Regions from separate parts of the Viridibacillus sp. FSL H8-0110 genome, predicted to be linked through region 1. Evidence: riboswitches for the same ligand, from Rfam matches in the RefSeq annotation. Region 1 holds a riboswitch; each other region holds the start of a gene.
What was found. A riboswitch is a leader RNA that binds a small molecule or an ion and turns the genes downstream of it on or off. The one in region 1 is predicted to bind thiamine pyrophosphate.

Region 1 (8,310 bases):
TGGCAGGGATTACATGTTCTGTTCCCATAGTACCAATCTGAATTGAAAACAAATCGTATTTGCGCATTAATGGCCCTTGAATTAACTCTACAGACTGTACCTTTGTCATTGGAACTAATTCATTAACTTCTTTAAAAGCCCCGTACTTTAATTGAATAAATTCCTCATTTACATCATAACGCCAATACTTTTGCATAAAAGTTGGTTTAAACAAGATTTCCCAAATTGCAGTAAAGACAGTTAATACTATCAAACCTAAGACAATCCAACCAATCCATTCTTTCCACTCAAAGTGAATATGTAAATAGTAGAGGACTCCAAGTACAGCAATAATTCCTGCATTTGTTAATGTTTCAGTCATACGCCAAACCTTTACAGCTTCTCTAGAAATACATCGCTGTGGCGCTTCAATCTTTAAATACATCCAACCACTCCTTCTTTACTATTACGTCTTATATAAGGAAAAAGTTTCTAAATAAAATATCCCCCGCTAAAAAACAGCGGAGGACGATTTTACATTTTCCCAATTAATATGTCTAAATCAATCGTAATTTCGGTTAAGTTTGTAGCAGCTACATCACTTTTTTGATGCCACCCCATTGGTGTCATATGCATTAATAATGGCACCAATTCTTTATTTATTTCTATTGTTTGTGTAATACGCTTTACTTCAACCTCAAGAAAATTCTCCTTGAACCGTTCGACAATAAGCTCATTTGAATAAGATTCCTTTTCAGATTCCGCAAAGAATAAAGCACGTAATTCCTGTAAATATCCACTTTGTGGTACGACTTTAATAACCAACCCATTCGGCTTCAAAAGTCGCTTAAACTCCGTGTAATTGGCAGGTGATAAAATATTCAATATCGCATTAAAGCTTTCTTGTTGATATGGACTTTTTGCTAGGTCACCGACACACCAAATCATGTCAGTATAATGCCGCCCTGCTGCAATAATTCCTTCTTTTGCGATATCAATACCTACTCCAACAAAAGTGGTATCAGATTGCTCTTGGAATTTATTTTTAATACTTGCTAAATGTGACCCTTCCCCGCAACCCGTATCGAGTACAGCAACATTAGTATTCATCTGCTTTAGTAAATCACAAATAGCTGTATGCATCGGTGCATATAATCCACTTTCAATAACCAGCTTACGCGCTTCAAATAAACCTTTGCCATACATTGAAGTCGCAGCATGCGTCATGAAATTTACATAGCCTTGCTTTGCAATATCAAAAGAATGTCGATTATCACAAGCAACACTACAATCCTCGGTCACCGTCATCTCATCCCCACAAACTGGACAAGCGAACAGGGCTCGATTCTCACTCATATAATTAGCACTCGCTACTTTTCTCGGCAATGCCATGCCAAACACCTCGTTCATTAATCTTCTTTACCAAGTATACAAAACAAAGTGTTGCTTGGCTAAGGATAAAATTAGAAGGGGCGTACATAGGCTTGATCATGTCGATTGTTCTCCAAATTATCATAGGTAAATATCTAGATAACAGTAATTCTTTATAACAATGAATAACCTCCTACAATAAAAAAACGCTGATAACTCCCAGTCATCAGCGATTTACTCTATCTATTAAGTTTAAAATAACGCTTCAAACGTGAGTTCACCAAACACGATAATAGCAATAGTTTATTGTTTAGAATCCTTTACACTAGCATGTGTTATAACGCTACCTATTTCTGTGACTACTAATTTATCGCTAAAAAAATCACATCTAATGCCATTATTTCGTTTTATCAGGCGCAACGAGAGCATATCTTTCCCAGCGACGACTTTTCCATCTAAAGAAAACGAGAATAGCTCGGAACCATTCATCCGCTGCAATTGCCAACCATACACCTATTAAACCCATATCTAATTGGAATACAAGTAAATAACCAAGTGGTAAGCTCATGCAAACCATTGAGAAAAATCCGATGACTAATGGATATTTAGCATCACCTGAAGCACGCAATGAATTGATAATCGTAATATTAAATGTACGTCCTGTTTCTAATAAAATACTACACACTAACACTGCCGCACCAATTTTTATAACTTCTGGATTATCAGTAAAGAGACGCATTAGCGGATAGCGGAAAATAACCACCACTGTGACCATCACTAAAGTAAATATAATCGCCCATTTCAGACTAACCCACAATTGTTTATACGCTACATCCTTTTCATTGGCACCAACGTATCGGCCAACCATAATCGCAGTTCCTGTTCCAATCGCTATGGCAAATAAATAGGTGAACATTGAAATATTATAAGCGTATTGCCGAGCTGCTAGTGATTCTGCACCTAAATACGTCACGTAGTATAAAAAGACAATTTGACAACCTTGGTACATCACTTGCTCAAATGCAGATGGAAGTCCAATTTGCAAAATCTTACCAATATATTCTTTTGATAATGACACGTAGTATTGAAATTTAATACGTACCTCTAGTGCTTGGTACAATAGCCAGAAGAATACTAGTAGAGCCAAAACACGACTGACGACTGATGAAATTGCCGCACCTTGCACCCCTAGTTCAGGGAAGCCAAATTTACCGAAGATCAAAACATAGTTCCCTATTACATGAAAAATATTCATTCCAAGTGATACATACATAGTCTGTTTCGTCCAACCATGCACACGAATGATCGCTGCTAACGAGTTGATGATTGCTTGTAGGAAAATAGCTCCCCCAACAATGAATAAATATTTACTAGCATACTCAAGTACATCACCTTGTAAATTCATTGCAATCATAATATTTTTCGAGAAAATCACGAAAGCGACGCTCATTATTAAACCAATAACTAAATTCAAGGAAACGGCTAGTGCTGAAATTTTGGCTGCTTCCAAATAACGCTTAGACCCTAAATATTGAGCAACAACAATCGATGCCCCGTTTCCTATTACTTCTAAAACTAAAATTGCTATATGAATATATTGATTGGCTGCTCCTACTCCTGATACTGCATCATCAGACAATGCGCTCAGCATAAATGTATCAGCAAGCCCCATCAACATAAATAAAAATACTTCTAAAAAAATCGGCCAAGTTAAATGAAATAAATTTAATTTCACTTCAGGCCCTTTCACTGTTGCCGTTGTGCCCATCTAAACACCTTGCTTCCCACTATAAAATTCAGATAATTTGTATCTTAACATAGAAATCAGCTCATATCTATGGCTTAATGCCATTTATTACAATCTATTTACTTTGCTTAATTACACCTTGCTAATTCCATTATTTATGTTATATTGATGTTGAAAACTAAATAGCTTTTTAACCACTAGGGGAGTCATATAATTGGCTGAGACGCAGAGTGTTGCGGACCCTTGGAACCTGATCTGGCTCATACCAGCGGAGGGAAGTGGCGCTATCAGTCTATTTTGTTTTATTGAAAATGATTGCTCGCCGCCTACTGACACAGATCAGGGGCGGCTTTTTGTTTTCAAAAACAAATGAATTTGGGGTGCATAAAGATGACATTTTGTGAAGAAGTAAGACAAGAGTGTAATGATTTATGGGAAGGTAGCTTTCAACATCCGTTTGTAAAATCATTAGCAGCAGGTACTTTACCACTCGACATTTTCCAATATTACGTACAACAAGATGCTTATTATTTAACCCACTTTGCAAAGGTGCAAGCACTAGGAGCAGTAAAGGCAAATGATTTACATACTACACAACGTTTTGCCAAACATGCTGAATCAACATGTATTGCTGAATTGTCACTTCATGAGCAATTTTTTACTATGTTAGAAATTACAGATGAAGAGCTTGCTGCATTTGAGCCCGCACCGACAGCATATGAATATGTATCTCATATGTATCGCGCTACAAACAATGGTGATTTAGCTGATACTCTCGCTGCAATACTTCCTTGCTACTGGCTTTACTATGAAATTGGCGAACGCCTAAAAGATTCAAAACCTAATCACCCTATTTATGATAAATGGATTCAAACATATGGCTCTGAGTGGTTCGGAGAATTAGTAGAAGAACAAATTAATCGCATGAATGACCTTGCCAAAGACTTACCCCCTGCACGTATTCAACAACTAAAAGAACATTTCCGTAAAAGTAGTTATTATGAATGGCATTTCTGGGAAATGGCTTGGACGAAACAACAATGGACAATTGGACATTACGAAAAGGAGCTGACTAAATAATGGGTCAACAACCTTTTCTTGAAAAGTTACGTGTCGAAAAACCGCTAGTCCATAATATTGCCAATATCGTTGTTTCCAATTTCCAAGCTAATGGTCTCCTCGCACTAGGTGCTTCTCCTATGATGGCGGAGGGAATCGAGGAAGTAGCTGAAATGGCTGCTCTTGCAGACTGTACAGTTCTTAACATCGGTACACTTGATCAAGGAACTGTTTTATCCATCATTGAGGCAGGTAAAAGTGCCAATAAAAAAGGTATTCCTGTTGTTCTTGACCCAGTTGGCGTAGGTGCTAGTGTGTTTCGTAAGAAATCCGTGACAACCATTTTAAAGGAAGTTCAAGTTACGGCTATCCGCTGTAATGTAGGTGAACTTGCTACACTCGGTAATATCGAATGGCAATCAAGGGGAGCTGATGCTGGTGAAGGTCAAATAGATGTACAACTAACTGCTAAACAAGTTGCTAAACGGCTTAACTGTATTGTTGCAGTCACTGGGTTTGAGGATACCGTAACCGATGGCCAAACGACAATTCAAATTGATGGTGGGCATGACTTAATGCCACTAATTACAGGCTCCGGGTGCTTGCTTAGCGCGGTGACAGGTGCATTTCTTGCTGTTTCAGATGGCCATCATTTGCAAGCAACAGCTAATGCTCTATCATTTTACAAACAAGTTGGAGAAAGAGCTGCAAAAACAGCCATTGCTCCAGGCACTTTTGCAGTTGAAATGATTAACAGTTTATATTCTCTTACTTCAGAAAATTTACGTAACAATATGAAAATCGTAGAAAAAGAGGATATTCAAATATGACAAGTGTTGCTATGACAATTGCAGGTTCTGATAGTGGTGGTGGGGCTGGTATCCAAGCAGATTTAAAAACATTTCAAGAACTTGGTGCATTTGGTACATCTGCAATCACAGCAGTGACTTCACAAAATACACTAGGCGTTCACGACGTTTATGCCGTAGCAGTTAACAATGTTATCAGCCAAATAAAAGCTGTCCTTGATGACTTTCAAGTAGGAGCTATTAAAACAGGCATGCTTTTTTCAGCAGAAATCATCCACGGAGTAGCTGAAACATTAAAAAGTTATGATCTACCAATGCTCATCATTGATCCAGTCATGATTGCAAAAGGTGGTGCATCACTTCTATTAAATGAAGCTGTACACTCTATGAAAACTGAGCTACTACCACTTGCAACCATTATTACACCTAATATTCCTGAAGCTGAAGTACTCACAGGTTTAACGATTCACTCAGATAGTGATGTAGAGAATGCTGCAAATCGGCTAATTACAATGGGCGCTAAAGCCGTTGTCTTAAAAGGTGGGCACCGCGATACAAAAGATTATGCAGAGGATTTATTTTTATCAGCAAAAGGCGAACGATTCATTATGCGTTCTGAAAGAATCGACACGAAAGATACACATGGTACAGGCTGTACATTCTCAGCAGCTATTGCAGCTCGTTTGGCACAAGGTTTCACTGCTTCGGATGCCGTAATTGATGCGAAATATTTTATCCAAGCCGCTATAAAGAATGGACTACAATTGGGTGCTGGCCATGGACCTACAAATCATTGGGCCTATCGTGAAATTTCAGAAAAGGCCCGAAAGGAAGTTATGATCATTGAATAGAGAACAACTTCAATTATATTTCATTATGGGGAGTCAAAATGTCGAAGAACACGATCCAATCGTTGTTTTAGAAGAAGCTCTTCGTGGTGGCATTACCTTATTTCAATTCAGAGAAAAAGGAGAAAATGCGCTCACCGGGGAAGATAAAATAAATTTTGCTAAAGCATGCAAAGCCCTGTGTAAAAAATATAATGTACCTTTCATTATCAATGACGATGTAAATTTAGCAATCGCTCTAGATGCAGATGGTGTGCACGTCGGCCAAGATGACGCTAACGCAATTGCAATCCGAGAAAAGATTGGTCTAGATAAAATTCTAGGTGTCTCTACTCATTCATTAACAGAGGTAACCGCTGCAATAAATGCAGGAGCTGATTACGTAGGCATTGGTCCAGTCTACGCTACTACCTCTAAGTCAGACGCTAATTCCCCTGCTGGTACAATATTAATTGAACAAACAGCTGCTACTTATCCCTCTCTACCTATTGTTGGTATTGGTGGTATAACAATAGATAATTGTCAAACTGTTATCAGAGCAGGAGCAGATGGCGTTTCACTCATCTCTGCTATCGCAACACATGAAGAACCATTTGTAGCCACACGACAACTACTTCATGTCTTACAACAGGTGGCGAAAATTTCATGACTTCACGCAAAACGACTATAGCCATGTTTGTCGCTATTGCCGTTGCCGGATCTGTTTTTGTATCATTTCCAGCAGGTATTGCACGTGCATATCCTGTTCAACATGCTGTAAATGTTCTAGCTGCTGTAATGCTAGGACCTGGCCCAGCTGTTCTTATTGCATTTCTTACTGGGCTTGTCCGAGTAATAACCGGCACTGGTTCCTTACTCGCCTTTCCCGGTAGTATGATTGGAGCTTTTTTAGCAGGTGTGCTCTACAAACATTACGGTAAAGTATGGCTAGCAGCTGTAGGAGAAGCTATTGGTACTGGCATACTCGCTTCATTTGTTGCAGTACCATATGCCAAAATTTTAATGGGCACTTCAGTTACTGCTCTATTCTTTATGCCCGTTTTCCTTGTATCAAGTGTTAGCGGTGCTTTGCTTGGTTGCATTATCTCGGTTCGCCTAAAAGAAACAAAATTTGCTCATCAATTACAAAAGCACTAAATATGCCACAAAAAAACTGTCCACAATCTCATTTGATTGTTAGACAGTTTTTAATTTAGGATAAGTAACTTAAAACTAGTCCTACCGACAATAAAAATCCAAAGAATGTATTCGTCAGTGCAGTGGATTTCATTGCAATCCCCTGTTTAGCTGGATCATTTACGCCTTCTTTAAAGGCCTTAATTGCCTGTATTGGTTTCGGAATACTTATTAATACAACAAGTAACCATGGACTAACCGTCCCAATAATAACAAGTACAATTATCCATAGATATGACACGATAAATGAAAGCGCTAGTAAATTCACAGCCTTTTCACGACCTAAAAGGATTGCTAATGTTTTACGTCCTCCAATTGTATCTTCCTTAATGTCACGGATGTTGTTCGACATATTAATGCCTCCAACTAATATCCCAAGTGGAATTGACACCAAAAGACTTGTCATACTAACCGTTCCAGCTTGTATAAAGTATGAAATTAATACAAATCCAATTCCCATACTAAGACCTGCAAACAACTCCCCAAACGGTGTATATGCAATCGGGTAAGGTCCACCGGTATATAAATAACCGATTGCCATTCCTACCGCACCTATTGCAACAAGCCACCAACTACTATTCATACAAATAAAAATACCAAGTACAACAGCAACTCCATATAACGATAGTGCAAAAGCTAGTACTGTAGAAGGTTTAGTACCATGACGTACAAGTGCACCACCAATCCCTACAGAATCAGCTGTATCTAATCCACGTTTGAAATCATAGTATTCATTGAATAAATTTGTTGCAATTTGTAGTGCTAAACAGCACACAAGCATTGCTACAAATAATCGCAAGTCTATTCTTACATCAAAAACAGCAAGTACTGTCCCAAGAATGACTGGTACGAATGTCGCCGTTAATGTATGTGGACGAGTAAGTTGCCACATCAACTTCGCTGTACTAATCTCTTCTATATTTTGATTACGATTTTGACTCATAATCGACTTCCTTTCATATTAAACTACAACTACTCTATATTAACTGATTTTCAGATATCGCGCCAAAGGAGAAATTTCTAATCAAATGAGTAGAAACCTTATAGATTACTTGATTCGCATAAACGACAAAAAAAGCTGCTCCTAAGTCATACTTAAGAGTAGCTTTAAAATCCATAACTTATTTAAAGACTTTCACTCGGTCTTCAACAGGAGAAAATTGTTTTTCACCAGCTGCAACAACCGGTTTACCAAAAGGCATTTCAGCTAGTAACTTCCAGTCTAAAGGAATATTCCACTCGCTTTTCACTTCATCATCAATTAATGGGTTGTAATGCTGTAATGAGGCACCAAAACCTTCTTGTTCAAGTGCAGTCCATA
Region 2 (8,310 bases), 3.5 Mb from region 1:
AGATCATATTGAAGAATTAATCGGAGCCTACAATTATCAAGGTCGAAATTATATTAAGATATTAAAGAAACAACATAATGAATGGGTTCCGATAGCAGACATTAAAGGAAGCGGATATGGAATAACGAATTTAATAGCAGTGCCATTAGTAAATAATAGTATTAATACTTTAATTGTGGGTTGGCAAATAGGTAGTATTTGGTCGAAGTTAGACCTACTGCAATGGACAAATAAAGGTATTGTCCATATACCAACTAATAATATGGTCTATAGTAAATTGCAAGTAGAGGATATGCCAAGTACGGAAGGTTCGGATGGTAAATATGAGCTAGCTCTCTGGGTTCATGATACGGGTGAGGCCTATAAAATAGCTGTCTATCGTTTTAATGGTAAGGGATTTGTAAAGGCAAAAGATGTTTACCCATATTATTTCAAAAAAGTAGAAGCATACTATAAGAATCTATTAAAGAATAATGATTATCCCTTTTATTGGTACTATTTATCAGATGCTCAGATGAAGTCGGGAGATTTAGATCAGGCACTTACATCAATTGATAAAACGTTGTCATTTAATTCACCATATCCATCTAAAGAAACCCTACTAGAAAAAAGAAGACAAATTTTAAATCAGTTGAAGCAACATCAAGTGGTCGCTCAAACCGTCATCGTTAAAAAAAGAGGTGATGTCACAGGAGATGGCTTAATTGATACAATTCTTCTAACTGGTGAGAAAACCGAAGGAAGTCCGTATTTAAAGAACATTACTTTAGTTGTTTTTAATGAAAGAACGAATTTTTATGAACAAATCCCGTTAAAAGAAAATGCAGGTTATAACCCCACTATATCGCTTGGGGATTACACAGGAAATCATGTAGATGACATTTTAGTTGTCATTGATTCAGGGGGTAGTGGCGGCATTATATTCGCATATATATTTACATATGTGAATGGGGAAATGCGCCAAGTATTTGACTCAGAAGCATACAATGAACTTTCAAAATATGAAGTTAATTATCTCGATAATTACAAAGCAAGTGTAACTAGCTCCTATCCAGCGAAAAAATATATCTTAGATCTAACATATAAAGGAAAAGTATACTTATCTGAAATTTATAATACAGACGGTACACTTAAAGAACCGATACAAGGGTGGGTCGATCCAATTAGCGGATTCTATCCTATAGATTACGCAAGGGACGGCAACTATGAATTTTTGGCGTACCAAAAAATCGCAGGTAGATACCATGCAGATGGTTTGGGTTATGTAGAAACAATATTAAAATGGAATGGACATGGATTCGTTCCAGATCGCCAAACTGTTTCGATTTTCGGTGCAGATTTGCCAACGAAATAATCTATTAATAAAATTGTAGTTAGCAATTAGAGAGTACTTAGGACGTGAATATTCTGCTAAATAACAAACACTGGAGTTAGCGCAACAAACACCAGAGTTAGTGCAACAAACATCAGAGTTAGCGCAATAAACGCCCAAGACAGAGCAACAAACCACCAACTACACACAACAATCCCAAGAGAAACCACCAAATTCCAAAACCCAAAAACAATCGTTTCCAAATAAATATTGGAATCTTTTGTTTTTTTGATATAATAGATGAGAAAAGTTCATATGTGCAAGAATGTGGGGGGGCTGGTGTTGCCAGCTGAGAATGTATCCGATAGATGCTGACCCTTAGAACCTGATCTGGTTAACACCAGCGGAGGGAACATCAGCTAAAATCTCGAGTATCATTGAATTTTAGAGTGTATGTTAACGTCCGGAATAGTTCCGGGCGTTTTTCTTTTTGCATGGAACTTGTCAAAATAATATAGATGGAGGCAAGGGAAATGAAAAAATGTATGCTGCTCCTTGTAGCATTATTCGCTTTAGTAGGTTGCCAATCAAATGAGTCAAAAGGAAGTGACAACGACTCAAAAAACGAATTAACAAAAGTAACTGTCGTTTTAGATTGGACACCAAATACAAATCATTCTGGTTTGTATGTAGCAAAAGAAAAAGGTTTTTTTAAAGATCAAGGCTTGGATGTAGAAATCATTCAACCAGGTGAAACAGGAGCAGATCAACTAGTCGCTTCAGGAAAAGCCGAATTCGGTATTACAGCGCAAGAATCGATTACGCAAGCAAGAGTCCAAGGAGTTCCACTAGTCTCAATTGCAGCTATTATTCAACACAATACATCGGGCTTTGCTTCCCCAATAGATAAAAATATTAAATCACCAAAAGATTTCGAAGGTAAGACTTATGGTGGTTGGGGTTCTCCAATCGAAAAAGCTGTACTTGATTCTCTTATGAAAATCGAGAATGCAGATAGTAAGAAGCTAGACATTATCAACGCTGGAGATGCAGACTTCTTTACAATGGTCAAAAAAGATGTAGATTTTGCATGGATTTACTATGCATGGACAGGTGTCGAAGCGGAACTGCGTGGAGAAAAAATAAATATGCTCTATTTAACAGACTATAGTGACAAACTAGATTACTATACTCCAGTTCTTACAACTAACGAAAAAATGATCCAAAGTAATCCAGATACAGTGAAGGCATTTACTAAAGCAACTTCACAAGGATATGAATTCGCTATAAAAGATCCAGAAACTGCTGCAGATATTTTACTAAAAGCTGCCCCAGAATTAGATGCAGAGTTAGTTAAGAAAAGCCAACAATGGCTAGCTGACAAATATCAAGATGATGCAAGACAATGGGGAGAGCAGAAACTTGAAGTTTGGGAAAACTATGCAAATTGGATGAGTGAAAATAACGTATTAGAAGGTAAATTCGAACCTGAAAATGCGTTCACAAACGAATTTTTACCACAATAAGGAGGAGAAATAAATGGCTAATTCATTAATCAGTGTACAAATCATTCCAAAAACAAAAACATACGAGGATGTTATTCCTTTTGTAGATGCAGCTATCAAAATTATCGACGATGCTGGTGTGAACTATGAAGTGCATCCGCTTGAAACAACAATGGAAGGTGAACTTTCTGAACTGCTAGACATCATTCGTGTGATGAATGAAAAGATGATTGAACTAGGTAGCGTTAACGTCATCACTCAAGTGAAAATGCTTTACCAACCATCTGGTATCGAACTAGGTACATTAACGGAGAAATACAGATAATGAAATGGATACGTGAAAAAGGAGGAGCGATTTTTTTGCTCCTTTTCATTTTATGTAGTTGGGAATTGATTGTTCAATTAAAAGAAGTACCGGGTTGGTTATTACCTGCACCTACAGCTATTTTTTCAGAAGCGATTAAAGCAATTCCTACTTTTTCAACCGATATTTTATCAACAACTCAGTTAGCAATATTAGGACTTACAATTGGAAGCTTAGTTGGGTTTATCATAGCGGTCTCCCTACATATGATGCCGAAAGTTCAGAAACTTGTTTATCCGTTACTAATTCTATCGCAAAATATTCCAATCATTGTTTTAGCACCGCTGTTAATTATTTGGTTTGGCTTTGGATTATTACCAAAACTAATCATTATAAGTTTAGTCTGCTTTTTCCCAATCGTTGTAGCTGCATTAGATGGCTTTAAAAATACCGCTCCTGAGCTCAAGTACTATATGGAAATGGCGGGAGCATCGAAAAGCCAATTATTTTGGAAACTAGAATTGCCACATTCACTTCCATCCTTATTTTCGGGATTGAAAATCTCTGCGACTTATAGTGTCATGGGGGCAGTCATTTCGGAATGGCTAGGTGCAAAAAAAGGGATTGGCGTATACATGACATTATCTCAATCCTCGTTCCGTACAGATCGTGTGTTTGTAGCTATTTTCACCATCATGCTATTAAGTGTCATCGTATTTGGTTTGCTACGTGTGGTTGAAAGATTAGTAATTAAAGGCAAACTGGAGAGGTGAATACAATGTTACTTAAAATGGATCATATCGAAAAGTCTTTTGGTACAACACAGGTTTTGCATGATATTTCTATACATGTAGAAGAAGGAGAATTTGTTGCATTACTGGGGCCTTCAGGGAGTGGGAAGAGCACCATTTTCAATTTAATAGGTGGAATGGCTACGCCAGATGAAGGAACTATTTCTTTGAATGACAAAATCATTCATGGACAAAAAGGCTTAATCGGCTATATGCCTCAGCAACCATCTCTTTTCCCATGGAGAACCGTCATTGAAAATGTCGTACTGATGCAAGAATTATCAGGTAAACCAAATTATGAAGAAGCTAGTGAATGGCTAGAAAAAGTAGGGTTACGAGAATTTAAGAAATCCTACCCAATTGAATTATCAGGTGGTATGAAGCAACGCGTAGCTTTTATAAGAGCGTTACTCAGTAAACAAAATTTATTATGCCTAGATGAGCCATTTTCAGCGTTAGATGAATTTACTAGAATTGAAATGCAAAAATGGCTTCTATCAGTATGGGAAGAAAATCGAAAGTCAGTGCTATTCGTCACGCATAGCATTGAAGAGGCAATCTTTTTAGCAGATAGAATTTATATACTAACGAAGCGCCCAGCCACTATAAAAGAAGAGATAAAAGTTCCCTTTGCAAGACCGAGAGAGGAAAGTCTCTTAAATACAAATGAATTCTTCCAACTCAAACAGAAACTTTTTAATATGTTGAAGGATGAAATTGAGGTAGGTGAGTGAAGCTGATAATCGATGCTCATATCCATTTTGATCAATACAATGAAGAACAACGAAAGATAATTTTAAAAGAAATGGCTCAATTTAATGTGACACACCTAATAGCAGTATCTACTGACTTATCATCAAGTAAGGTCAATTTAAAATTAGCTCGAAATGATAAGCGCATTCTACCTGCATTTGGCTTTCACCCTGAACAAGTAATGTTGGGAGAAAGTGAGCAAGCTCAATTATTTGAATGGATAAGAGCGCATCACGATGAAATGGTTGCAATTGGTGAAGTAGGGCTTCCTTATTATTTAAAGCAAGAAAAAGAACTCCTATATCAACCATATATCGACTTACTAGAAAAGTTCATAGCACTTGCAGCAGAAATGGATAAGCCGATTATTTTGCATGCTGTATATGAAGATGCGCACATAGTTTGTGGTTTATTAGAAAAATATAATGTAACTGCTGCACATTTTCATTGGTTTAAAGGGGATACACAAGTAGTCAAACGGATGATTAAAAATGGATATTTTATCTCCATAACACCTGATGTATTGTATGAAAAGGAAATTCAGCAGCTCGTAAAGCATTATCCATTAGAGCAAATGATGGTTGAAACAGATGGACCCTGGCCGTTTGAAGGGACTTTCTCTGGTAAGATGACACACCCAATCATGATAAGAGCATCTATTGAGAAGCTTGCTTCGATTAAACAGCTGTCATTTGAAGAAGTTTCTACTAAGCTATATGAAAATACACAGAAATTTTACCGGTTGAAGTATTCAAGTCCATTTCTAAAAGTTTGACTTAATCAAAATAAACTCCTCTTTGTCTTTGGGCAAAGGGGAGTTTTTTGATATTGAGATTAATAAGAAATTCAGCAATAATTTCCACAAAAAAAGCCAGAGATATTTAAATCTCTGGCTGAATCTCAAGCTAAAGCAGTTTTCCGATCTAATAATGTAACACCAGCAAAGCACAGTAATAGGATTCCTGTAAAAATAAAGCCGCCTGTGATTCCAAGTGACAACCAACCTAAAAGGGAAGATCCCGCAACTACTCCTAATGAGAAGAACGCATAGAAGTAACCATAAGCCTTGCCTCGAACTTCAACTGTTGTCGAATCAATCAGTAACGAATTTAATGAAGGGAATAAGAAGGCAAACCCAAAGCCATAACAAGCCATTGCAATATAAAGTAATGTATTTGAATCTGCCTGGCTAATTAATAGTTGGCTTAATCCCATCAAGCTAATACCAAGTGCTAATGTTTTGATCGGCTTGACTCTATCGAAAATTCTATTAGTCGGTAGTAAGAATACAAGAACAGCAACAATGCCAAATGTACTCATTAAAGTTCCGCTCAAACGTGAATCAAAACCTAATTCTTGTACCTTTAAAGGTAATAAATAAGCGATAGCTCCTTGAGAAAACATAAGGAAAAATGCGCCTATAAAGGCTTTAAGTGTGCCTGCATTTTTGAAGAACGCCCGAATAGGAACGTGGGTACTAGTCGATGAATCTTTTTTTACTTGAGTTGATTTTAAGATAAAGATGGATAGAAAAGCGAGCACTAGCATGCATGCAGCAGTAATGTTAAAAACAAATGGCACGCTTGTCCGACTAGCTAAAATACCACTAAATGCAGGGCCAGTAATGGCAGCAATACCTACAAATGCTCCTGATATAGCACTACTCTTACCACGTTTTTCTTGTTCAGTTTCATTTGCTAAAAAAGTAAATGCTGCTGGAACGATTAAACCCGCAACTAAGCCGTGGATAAAGCGAACAACTAAGAGCATGATCGGTGCATCAGCGAACGTATAAAGCAACAAAGCTAGACCAGTAGTGAATAATCCCGCTATCAAGATTTTATATGGACCTCTGCGATCCGTTAAAAACCCTGAAATGATGTTACCAAATGTATTAGACAATGAATACATACCAACCGCCAAACCTGTTATAAAGGCCGATGCTCCAAGCGATTCAGCAAATGTACTCATGACAGGTAGTTGTGTAAACAAATCGAAGAACGAAAAGAACACAATGACATATATAAATTTTTTCATGTAAAACCTCTCCAACAATTAAATTATTTATATATTATAGCCTATCAAAGCTAATCACCCAAATTTTCTTGAATTTAGAGAAAAAATAAAAGGGAAAATAAGTAATTAAATTATCCTTGTACATGCTATAATAGATTGTAAAAAAGAACCATTTTAAATAATTGAAAGTAATTCAAACTAACTATCAAGATAAACTAGAGGTGTTACTATGGAATTAATACGCTCCAATTCTACGAAGCAAAAAAATACCGTAGAGGCAGTTAAAGAAGTTACAAGTAAACTACATACCGAACCTTCATTACTATTATTTTTCACAAGTACTACACATTCATTTCAAGAAGTAACAGCACTATTTAATGCACAATATCCAAATTGTGAAGTCGTCGGCTTAACGACGACAGGTGAAATTGGGCCATCTGGCTTCTTAGAAAATGGCCTCGTAGCAATGAGCTTTGCAAAAAGTATTGGACAAATAAGTACGGTTTTGATGAACGATATTTCGAAATACCCTATATTTTCTCGTAATGATCTAATTTCCTCAGCAAAACATATAGGTATTAATCTTAACAGCCAAACACTTGAAAAAGAAGGGGTAGCATTAGTATTTCCGAATGGATTAATTGCTGCAGAAGAAAAGATGCTATCAATCGTCAATTCAATCTTCCCACATGAGGGGTTCCCTGTATTTGGCGCAACTGCTGGAGATGATGCAAAATTCATTGAAACCTTCATTAGTTTAAACGGAGAGGTATCAAGTAAAGGTGGCGTAGTCATCTTTATGAAACCGACTGTAGATTTTGTCATGCTAAAGGAGAATATTTTCACTAGTACAGGAAAATCGATGAAAATTACTAAAGCTGATACTGAGCAACGCATTGTCTATGAATTCGATGGAAAAAAGGCAACAACAATCTATGCAAATCGATTAGGCGTAAAAGAAAATGAACTAGATCAATATTTTATGACAAACCCACTCGGCAGAAGATTTAACAATGAAATTTTCATCGCATCACCATTCCAAATACTACCGAATGGAGCAATCCAATTTTATTGCCAAGTTTTCCAAGATTCGATTGTTGAGATTTTAGAACCAAAAAACCCAGTTGAAACTTTACAACAAACATTACATACTTTCAAGTCCGAGTTTACTGAATTAGAGGGCGTATTAGCCTTTAACTGCATTCTAAGAAAACTACAATTTCAAAGTCATGGTCTATTCCAAGAATTAAATCGAGAACTTGAGAAATTGCCAAACTTAGGTGGATTCTGCAGTTATGGAGAACAATTTAACAAATCGCTTGTTAATCAAACACTAGTACTTTTAGGTTTAGGGAAGAAAAGATAGGAGCGTTGAGCATGCTTAAAACCTTTTTCAAACAAAAAGAAAATCATTCTGACAGTTTAATAGAAGAAATCAACTTATTAACTCCCGATGAAAAAGAATCAATGATTGATGGTTTACTTGATTTAGTCGCACTATTAAAATCATCCAATGAAAAAAACGCAAAAGGCGACAGCGTATTTATAGAGCGTATTACAGAGGTGAAAAATACTGTGGAAGAGGGCAGAACATCTTTAATCACCTCGAGTGATAATATCCAAAGAATC
Region 3 (8,310 bases), 350 kb from region 1:
GAGCAAGTCATGGTCGCCAAGTAGCTGTTGTTTCTGCAACAATTACTGAGGAAATCGAGCTAGTCGCTGCACGTATGATGAATGAGCCTGTACGCTTCAAAGTTAGCTTAGATGAAATGCCAAACCAAGGAAAGGTAACGCATTCATTTATGAAAATCGAAGAGAGAAATAAAACAGAAATGTTACGTAAGCTTTCAAATGTAGAAGGTTTACGTGGTTTAGCATTTGTAAATAATTTAGATCAATTATTGATGAAAGAAACAAAATTATCATACCGTGCTGCACCAATTGTTGTTTTACACTCAGAAATGAAAAAAGAAGAGCGTAAAAAGGCACTAGATTCGTTCCGTAAAGGCGAAGCACGTATTTTAATTGCGACAGATGTAGCTGCACGTGGATTAGATATTGAAGGTCTAACACATGTAATACATGTAGATGTACCACATACAATGGAGCAATACTTACATCGTTCAGGCCGTACAGGACGCGCAGGAGCAGATGGTGAAGTATTAACATTACTTGCACACCATGAAGAGCATACGTATCGTAAATGGACTCGTGAGCTGCCATCAAAACCCGTTGAAAAAACGTGGACAGCTGGAAAATTAATCGAAGGAACAACAAAACCTACTGTGAAAAGGGGCAAATAAGAATGACATTCCAGGAGAAATTAGCACAATTTGCTGAGCTTGCTGTAAAAGTAGGCGTTAATATTCAAAAAGGTCAAACACTTCTAATTAACACAACTACAGATACAATTGAGTTTACACGTTTAGTTGTAAAAGAAGCATATGCAGCAGGAGCAGGTCGCGTTACTGTCAATTTTTCTGATGGAGAGATTGACCGCGCTTTTTTTGATAATGCTCCTGAGGATGAATTTGCAAAATACCCCCGTTGGATTAGTGAACAGCGTGACGAACTAATCGAACGAAAAGGTGCCTTATTATGGATTGATGCCGCAGATCCAGATTTACTATCAGGTGTCCCTGTGTCTAAGTTATCTGCACAACAAAAAGCAGCGGGTAAAGCATTAGCGAATTACCGTAATGCTGTTATGAACGATAAAGTTGCATGGGCAATCATTGCTGTTCCGTCGAAGCAATGGGCAGCGAAAGTATTCCCAAATTTAGAAGCTGACAAACAAGTGGAAGCCTTATGGGAAGCGATTTTCAAAACAGTTCGTATTGGCGAAGGAAATGCAGTTGAAAACTGGCAAGGTCATTTAGAAAACCTAGATACTCGTGCGGCTATACTGAATGCTAAACGCTTTGTAAAACTTCACTACACAGCTCCAGGAACTGATTTGACAATCGAATTGCCTGACAAACATATTTGGCAAACTGGTGCTAGTAAAACACCAGAGAATACTTCATTTGTGGCTAATATGCCGACGGAAGAAGTATATACAATGCCATCAAAATATGGAGTAGACGGATTTGTATCAAATACAAAACCTCTTGTCTTCCAAGGCAATATCATTGATGATTTCAAATTAACGTTTGAAAATGGTAAAATCGTCAAAGCTGAAGCTGGCGTGGGCAATGATTTATTACAAGAATTGATCAAAGCTGATGAAGGTTCAAAATACCTTGGTGAAGTAGCATTAGTGCCACATGAATCACCAATTTCTGCATCAAATATTCTTTACTACAACACATTATTTGATGAAAATGCTTCTAATCACTTAGCTATCGGTGAAGCATATCCAACGTGCTATGAAGATGGTAGTGAGTTATCTCCCGAACAACTAGAAGAGCACGGTATTAATACTTCTATTACACATGAGGATTTCATGATTGGTAGTGCCGACATGAATATTGACGGTGTTTTAGAAGATGGTACAATAGAACCGATTTTCCGTAATGGTAGTTGGGCATTTTAATTAATTGAGTAAAACTGGTACGTCTCCTTGGAGGGCGTTCCAGTTTTTTTATTGTTATAGAAGAATATAACTGGGTGATGTTTAGCTTTTATTTGGAATGAAAAGGACGTGAATATTCTGCTGAATTACAAACAGATGACTTAGTGCAACAAATCCTAAAGTTAAAGCAACAATCACAATTCCATAAAAAAAACCCCTATGCATGGATTTATCCGCATAGGAGTAATTAATACTATGGTTTATATCTTGTTGTGGGTGCTTGTTTTGCTTTTGATTTTGCTTTACGAGAATCAATAACTTTAATAACGATTGGATAAACAATTGGTGCTAATTTAATTGCAGTTTTTACTACGTTTCTTACCTTCATTTAGTCGCACTCCATTTCTTATAAGCTAATAATAATTTATTCCCATTGATGCTTCATCTTAAACGCGTAGTACACGAACACCTTGGATGATATTCCAAATGATTACTGCTACAGATATTAGAATTTCTAAAATGATAAACGAGATAATTAAAATTGGCCCTGTACTTATAAAATTATCAGAACCACTGCCATAAAATCCAAACACGACAAAGAAAATAATGAAACCGATAATGGATGGGATAATGAGTAAAAGATGTGATATGAATGCTCGTTTCGCATGGTTTTTTACATTCGAATCAGCACTGACAAAATAAACAATCACTGGCAAAATAAATCCGGCAAAAAATATACTAAAGTAACACAATGCAGACAATACTCGATTGTTATCCAGCCCAAGCACCTCCAGTCATATTATTATCTACGCTACAAAGCCCAAAAAGATTCAACTCAATGCATGTACTTTTATTATATCTGCGTAACGGTATACAGATGAAATACTGACATATTCAGTGGGACCATGCCAATCTGCTCCAGTCGGTCCGAATTCGATGGCTCCTACACCATCTGCAGCATAAAATCGAGTATCAGCAGATCCATGTTGTCCAAATAGCATGTCCTGTTTGTCGCAAACTGTTGTCATTGTTTTTATTAATGATAAAACAAATGGATCATCAGCATCTGTTTTAACTGCAGGAGCAATACTGTGAATAATTATTTCAGCTGATATTTTTTCATCATCGAGAATTTTTTGAATTTCATTTAGAATATCTTCTGCTGATTGTCCTCGGACGTATCGAATATAATAGCGTACATTGCACTGATCTGGGACGACATTAAAACGTTCACCTGCTTGTATTGTTGCCAAATTAATTGATGGAGAATCATAAAATACATTACGAGCATTTGTTATTGGTGATTCTAACAGTTTGAGTGGAATTGCAGGGCTTGTAAAACGGCATTTAACCCCTCCCAAGGAAGACTACCATGTGATGCTTTACCTTTAAATTGAAGTTCGAATTGAAGAATGCCTTTTGCTTGTAAACCAATCTGCATTTGTGTAGGTACACCACAAATTGGCCATTGTAGCCATTACGAGCAAGCGTACCAGAGGTATTTTCACCGCCAATTTCTTCGTCTGTCACCAGATGAAGTTGAAGGCGTCTAGGCAGCTTGTCAGCTGATTAGATAACTCTACAAAGCTGAACATCATCGCCGCAACTCCGGCTTTCATTTCAGCAGCTCCACGTCCGTATAAAAGATCACCATCTACAAAGGGGGTATATTGTTCAATTGCTGCTGGGACGACATCAACATGGCCGTTCCAGATAAGACAATCTGCACCTTGTCCAATTTCAGCTGTTAAAATATCAAATCCATTATTTTGATGTAGGTTAACATCTATACCTTGTTTCTCAAGCCAATTAGCACAAAATTGTAATGCTTCATTTGCGCCAGTAGGAGTATCACTTTTATATATGATTAGCTTTTTAAGTAAACTAATCATCTAATTGTAATCACTTCAATTAAATTCCATTTTGTTTATTATATACGTTTTGAAAGAAATCTCTCATTCATTTCAGAGTAATCTATTGAAATAAAAGAATTGTTTGAGTACAATAGGGGTGTTCTACAATTACAATTAAATGATGTATTTACCACAAGGGGAGCCGAAATGGTCGGCTGAGAGTGAACCCAAAGTTCTAACCCTTTGAACCTGTAAGTTAATGCTTGCGTAGGAATGTGGATAGAAACCGACATATAACCGATGTCAGGACCTGTCCTGATGTCGTTTTTTTGTTGCCAAAAGTTTTACTATCTAGAGCCCATTTACAAATGGGATACGTTTAGGTCTTGTGTGTTCTACATCAGAACTACGGGAGGATATTTATTTTGAACAAAAAGAGATTGTTGTTTTTAATCGAGATTGCAATTTTTTCTGCAATCGGCTTAATTTTGGATCAGTTATCATTTAAGCTATGGGCTCAAGGTGGTTCTATTAGTCTTGTTATGGTACCAATTGTATTAATGGCATTCCGATGGGGTGTATCGGGTGGTTTAATTACCGGGTTTTTAATTGGTTTATTGCAAGTGGCGATGGGTGCTTCAATTTTCACACCTGTTCAGGGATTTATCGATTACTTTATAGCATTTACTGTAGTCGGTCTAGCTGGTGTTGTGAGACATCTAGTTTTTGCAGCGAGTAAGCAATTAAACAAAAAAGCAATGACTTTGTATATTGTGCTCGGTACAACTCTAGGTGGTTTATTGAGGTATATTGCTCATACTACAGCAGGGATTGTCTTCTTTAGCGAATATGCAGGTGACCAAAATGTTTATTTGTATTCTATAATTTATAATGGTACGTATATGTTGCCAGCTACTATACTAACAGCGGTTGTAGCTGTACTTTTATTTACTTCAGCACCGCGATTATTACAACAAAAAAATTAAAAAAAAAGAGGATTCCTTATAGATGGAGTCCTCTTTTAGTACTTTCAGTTATGTAATTTCATATGTTAAACATAAGAACTAAATAAAATTATTCTAAATATATAGACATTTGAAATAGCTATATACGCGATTTTCATGTTCTTCATTTTGCGAAAAAAGTGTTATAGTAGAGAGTAGACATATGAGAAGAAGGGATCGTATAAAATGATAGCTATAACTCAAGAGGATATTGCAGGATTGAAAAAAGCTGGACGTGTGATGGCCCAAATCCGTGAAGCGATGAAGGCAGCAACAAAACCAGGAATTACAACTAAAGAATTAGATGAAATTGGTGGCCGTTTATTTGAAGAAAATGGAGCCGTTTCAGGACCTAAAAGTGAATATGATTTTCCAGGATATACATGCATAAGTGTGAACGAACAAGTTGCACACGGCATTCCAGGGAACCTTACTCTAAAAGAGGGAGACCTTATTAATATTGACGTTTCAGGTCATGTTAATGGCTATTTTGCAGATACTGGCGTGTCATTTGTTGTAGGTGAAGGATCTTACCCAGAAATCGATAAACTTTGTCAAGTTGCAGAAAGCGCATTTGATCGTGCGATGACGAAAGTAAAACCAGGTGCACGTTTAAACCAAATTGGTAAAGCGGTCGAACGTGAAGCGAAGGCAAACGGTTTAGCAGTTATTATGAACTTAACAGGTCATGGCATTGGCCGTTCACTTCATGAAGATCCACAACATGTATTAAATTATTTTGATGCATGGGATCGCACCATTTTAAAAGAAGGTATGGTTTTAGCTGTTGAACCGTTCATCTCTCAAAAAGCAGAACATATCGTTGAAGCAGGTGATGGTTGGACATTTATAACGCCTGACAAATCACTAGTTGCTCAATATGAACATACAATCATCGTAACAGATGGTGAACCTATTATTACAACTAAATTAGACTAAAATAATGAAAAAGCCTCCCTTGAATTTTCTTCAAGGGAGGCTTTTTGTTTTCTACAGTTATTTAGAAGGCTTTTGTTTTTTTATAAATAAGATTCCTGCCAATAAGACGCCACTTAAAAAAAGTGCTGCGGTCGTTACTAGTAATTCCTCAAAGCCATTTTTTATCGCAATCCCTATATAAGCCCAAATGAAGACGATAGGAAAATAAATATCATAATGGTGGAAACGAATATGAAGTGCAATAGCGGTACCTAGAGTAAGCATAATAACAGCCCACAAAGGATTACTTAAACCTAAGCCATTCCAATGATTAGACGTTAAAACGAAAGAGATATTTGTTATTGTTGCTACGCAAATCCAAGCAAAGTAAATGGAAATGGGTATGCGCTTTGACCATGTTTGTTCATCATTACTATATGAGAAATATAGAAGTGCTAAACAAGATAATAATAGTAGCATTACAACAACAGTAAGTTGGAAGTAATTATAATGCCACAGGAAAATCCACAAAACATTAAGTAGTGAACTGGCTGTAAATAACAATGTTTGTTGAATAGAAATCGTGTTCTTTATCTGATGATTGAACCAATGTTTATAAATCCAGTAAGCTAAAGTTATGTATATAAAGCCCCAAATAGTAAAAACATATCGTGCTGGAGTGAAAAGAACCGTATAACTGTCGGAGATTTCGCCAGTAGTTTGACCATTTAGTGGAAGAATATTAGCAGCTAAGTTTACGGTTACCATTGCAATATAAGCGATGGTAATAATAATCAATCTCCCCAATAAAATCTCCTCCTTCATGTTGGGAATAGTATAAAAATCTGAATGTTGTTGCACTCTGAAGTAGAAAAGAATCTCGATAAAATTGCGTATATATACAAACAATATCTTCCGATTTTAATGTATATGTATAAAGTATACATTCGATTAGTTAGAACAACAAATATCATTTCAGTACAATTTGCTGTAAAATAATAGTATAAAAGTAAAAGGAGTGGTTAAAGTGAGTAAACGCATTGAAGATATAAAATTAGACAAACATCTAAACGATAAACCTTCCTACAAAAAGGAACTAAAAAAATTACAATTTGAACTATTAAATATTCAACAGTTCTTGTTCAATCATAATATAGGGCTTGTGTTAGCCTTTGAAGGGATGGACGCAGCTGGTAAAGGTGGAGCGATTAAACGTTTAACACAACGACTGGATCCTCGTGGATATATCGTACATCCAATTGCCGCACCGCAACCCTTCGAACTAAAATATAACTATCTACATCGCTTTTGGACGCGCCTACCTTACAAAGGGCAAATCGGCATTTTCGATCGTTCATGGTATGGACGAGTACTAGTAGAACGTATTGAAGGCTTTGCTAAACAAGAAGAATGGCAACGTGCCTACGAAGAAATTAACCGATTTGAAAAACTACTTACAGATGATAACTATATCGTAGCGAAATTCTGGATTCAAGTGTCAAATGAAGAACAATTAAATCGATTTAAAGAACGACAAGAAGATCCCTATAAAAAATGGAAGCTTACAGATGAAGATTGGCGCAATCGTGACAAGTGGCCACTTTATGTTGAAGCAGCAAATGATATGTTCAAGAAGACCGATAAACCTCATGCACCATGGATTTTAATATCAGGTGATGATAAAAATTACGCACGAATTCAAGTGTTAAAAGAAATAATCGCACATGTTACAAGAGAATGTGAACTTAGAGGATTAAAAATTACTGATCCCTCGGAAACTATTAGCGAAGAAGTCTAACTATTTCGTGTCCAGAAGTATTATACTGAATATGTAAGATAATTTAGTAATGGAGGTCGGAATATGACAAACAAAAAATTCCCAGAAGTATGGGATTTAGAGTCCGTATTTACAGGAGGTAGCAATTCAGAAGAATTAAGAATCCAATTAGACAGAATCCAAGTTGAATTAGAAGAACTTCAAAATGCAGTTTCAAGTATTGTGGCAGAAGATGCAAAATCCATTTTAAATGTTCTAGAACTAATGAAAGAAGTATATATTAATATGGGGCAAGCAGGTTCATTTGTATCTTGTTTACAAGCGCAAGATATGACTGATAAAAAAGCATCTTTACTACGTGGTGAAATTTCATCATTAGCTGCGAATTTTGCACCGATTAAATTGCAATTTCAACAAGTATTAAGTGGCATAGAAGAAGAAAAGTGGACAGATTTACTAACTACTGAGGAGTTATCACAATTCAATTTCACTTTAAATGAATGGCGAGATGAAACTAAATTAAAACTTTCTGAGCAGGAAGAGAATATTATTTCTGCATTAAAAGTAGATGGTTATAATGCTTGGGGAGAAATGTATGATCTATTGATTAGCGATATTAAAATTCCTTTTACAATTGATGGTGGGGAAAAAGAGCTTTCGGTAGGCCAAGCGAATAACTTAAGTTCACATCCAGATGCTACAGTGCGTCAAGCTGCTTATGAAGCGCTTGAAAAAACATGGACTGAAAAAGAGGAATTCTTTGCAAAAACGTTGAATCATATAGCAGGGTTCCGATTAGCTACATACAAAAAAAGAGGTTGGGATTCGGTATTACAAGAGCCACTTCAAACTAACCGTATGCAACCTGAAACGATTGATGCAATGTGGGGTGCAATT

Region 2: linked by a shared signal. The riboswitch ahead of MHH98_RS18765 (ABC transporter substrate-binding protein) and the one ahead of tenA (thiaminase II) in region 1 are both predicted to bind thiamine pyrophosphate.
Region 3: linked by a shared signal. The riboswitch ahead of thiT (energy-coupled thiamine transporter ThiT) and the one ahead of tenA (thiaminase II) in region 1 are both predicted to bind thiamine pyrophosphate.

The regions. Positions count from the first base shown of each region.
Region 1 covers NZ_JBBOPJ010000001.1:209,905-218,214, reverse strand. Annotated here, with positions in the region: gene MHH98_RS01170 (PH domain-containing protein) at 1-424, opposite strand, end outside; gene MHH98_RS01165 (putative RNA methyltransferase) at 514-1,371, opposite strand; gene MHH98_RS01160 (MATE family efflux transporter) at 1,748-3,118, opposite strand; TPP riboswitch at 3,287-3,391, shown strand; gene tenA (thiaminase II) at 3,488-4,177, shown strand; gene thiM (hydroxyethylthiazole kinase) at 4,177-4,986, shown strand; gene thiD (bifunctional hydroxymethylpyrimidine kinase/phosphomethylpyrimidine kinase) at 4,983-5,816, shown strand; gene thiE (thiamine phosphate synthase) at 5,809-6,462, shown strand; gene thiW (energy coupling factor transporter S component ThiW) at 6,459-6,950, shown strand; gene MHH98_RS01130 (1,4-dihydroxy-2-naphthoate polyprenyltransferase) at 7,006-7,932, opposite strand; gene MHH98_RS01125 (nitroreductase family protein) at 8,111-8,310, opposite strand, start outside.
Region 2 covers NZ_JBBOPJ010000001.1:3,747,108-3,755,417, reverse strand. Annotated here, with positions in the region: gene MHH98_RS18770 (hypothetical protein) at 1-1,354, shown strand, start outside; TPP riboswitch at 1,632-1,741, shown strand; gene MHH98_RS18765 (ABC transporter substrate-binding protein) at 1,846-2,838, shown strand; gene MHH98_RS18760 (thiamine-binding protein) at 2,852-3,142, shown strand; gene MHH98_RS18755 (ABC transporter permease) at 3,142-3,894, shown strand; gene MHH98_RS18750 (ABC transporter ATP-binding protein) at 3,900-4,646, shown strand; gene MHH98_RS18745 (TatD family hydrolase) at 4,649-5,440, shown strand; gene MHH98_RS18740 (MFS transporter) at 5,566-6,702, opposite strand; gene MHH98_RS18735 (FIST signal transduction protein) at 6,911-8,047, shown strand; gene MHH98_RS18730 (methyl-accepting chemotaxis protein) at 8,059-8,310, shown strand, end outside.
Region 3 covers NZ_JBBOPJ010000001.1:558,536-566,845, forward strand. Annotated here, with positions in the region: gene MHH98_RS02720 (DEAD/DEAH box helicase) at 1-650, shown strand, start outside; gene MHH98_RS02725 (aminopeptidase) at 653-1,882, shown strand; gene MHH98_RS02730 (hypothetical protein) at 2,115-2,249, opposite strand; gene MHH98_RS02735 (hypothetical protein) at 2,308-2,571, opposite strand; gene MHH98_RS02740 (M20/M25/M40 family metallo-hydrolase) at 2,692-3,222, opposite strand; gene MHH98_RS02745 (peptidase dimerization domain-containing protein) at 3,168-3,302, opposite strand; gene MHH98_RS02750 (M20/M25/M40 family metallo-hydrolase) at 3,388-3,753, opposite strand; TPP riboswitch at 3,900-4,005, shown strand; gene thiT (energy-coupled thiamine transporter ThiT) at 4,140-4,700, shown strand; gene map (type I methionyl aminopeptidase) at 4,905-5,657, shown strand; gene MHH98_RS02765 (tryptophan-rich sensory protein) at 5,715-6,443, opposite strand; gene MHH98_RS02770 (polyphosphate kinase 2 family protein) at 6,664-7,434, shown strand; gene MHH98_RS02775 (M3 family oligoendopeptidase) at 7,498-8,310, shown strand, end outside.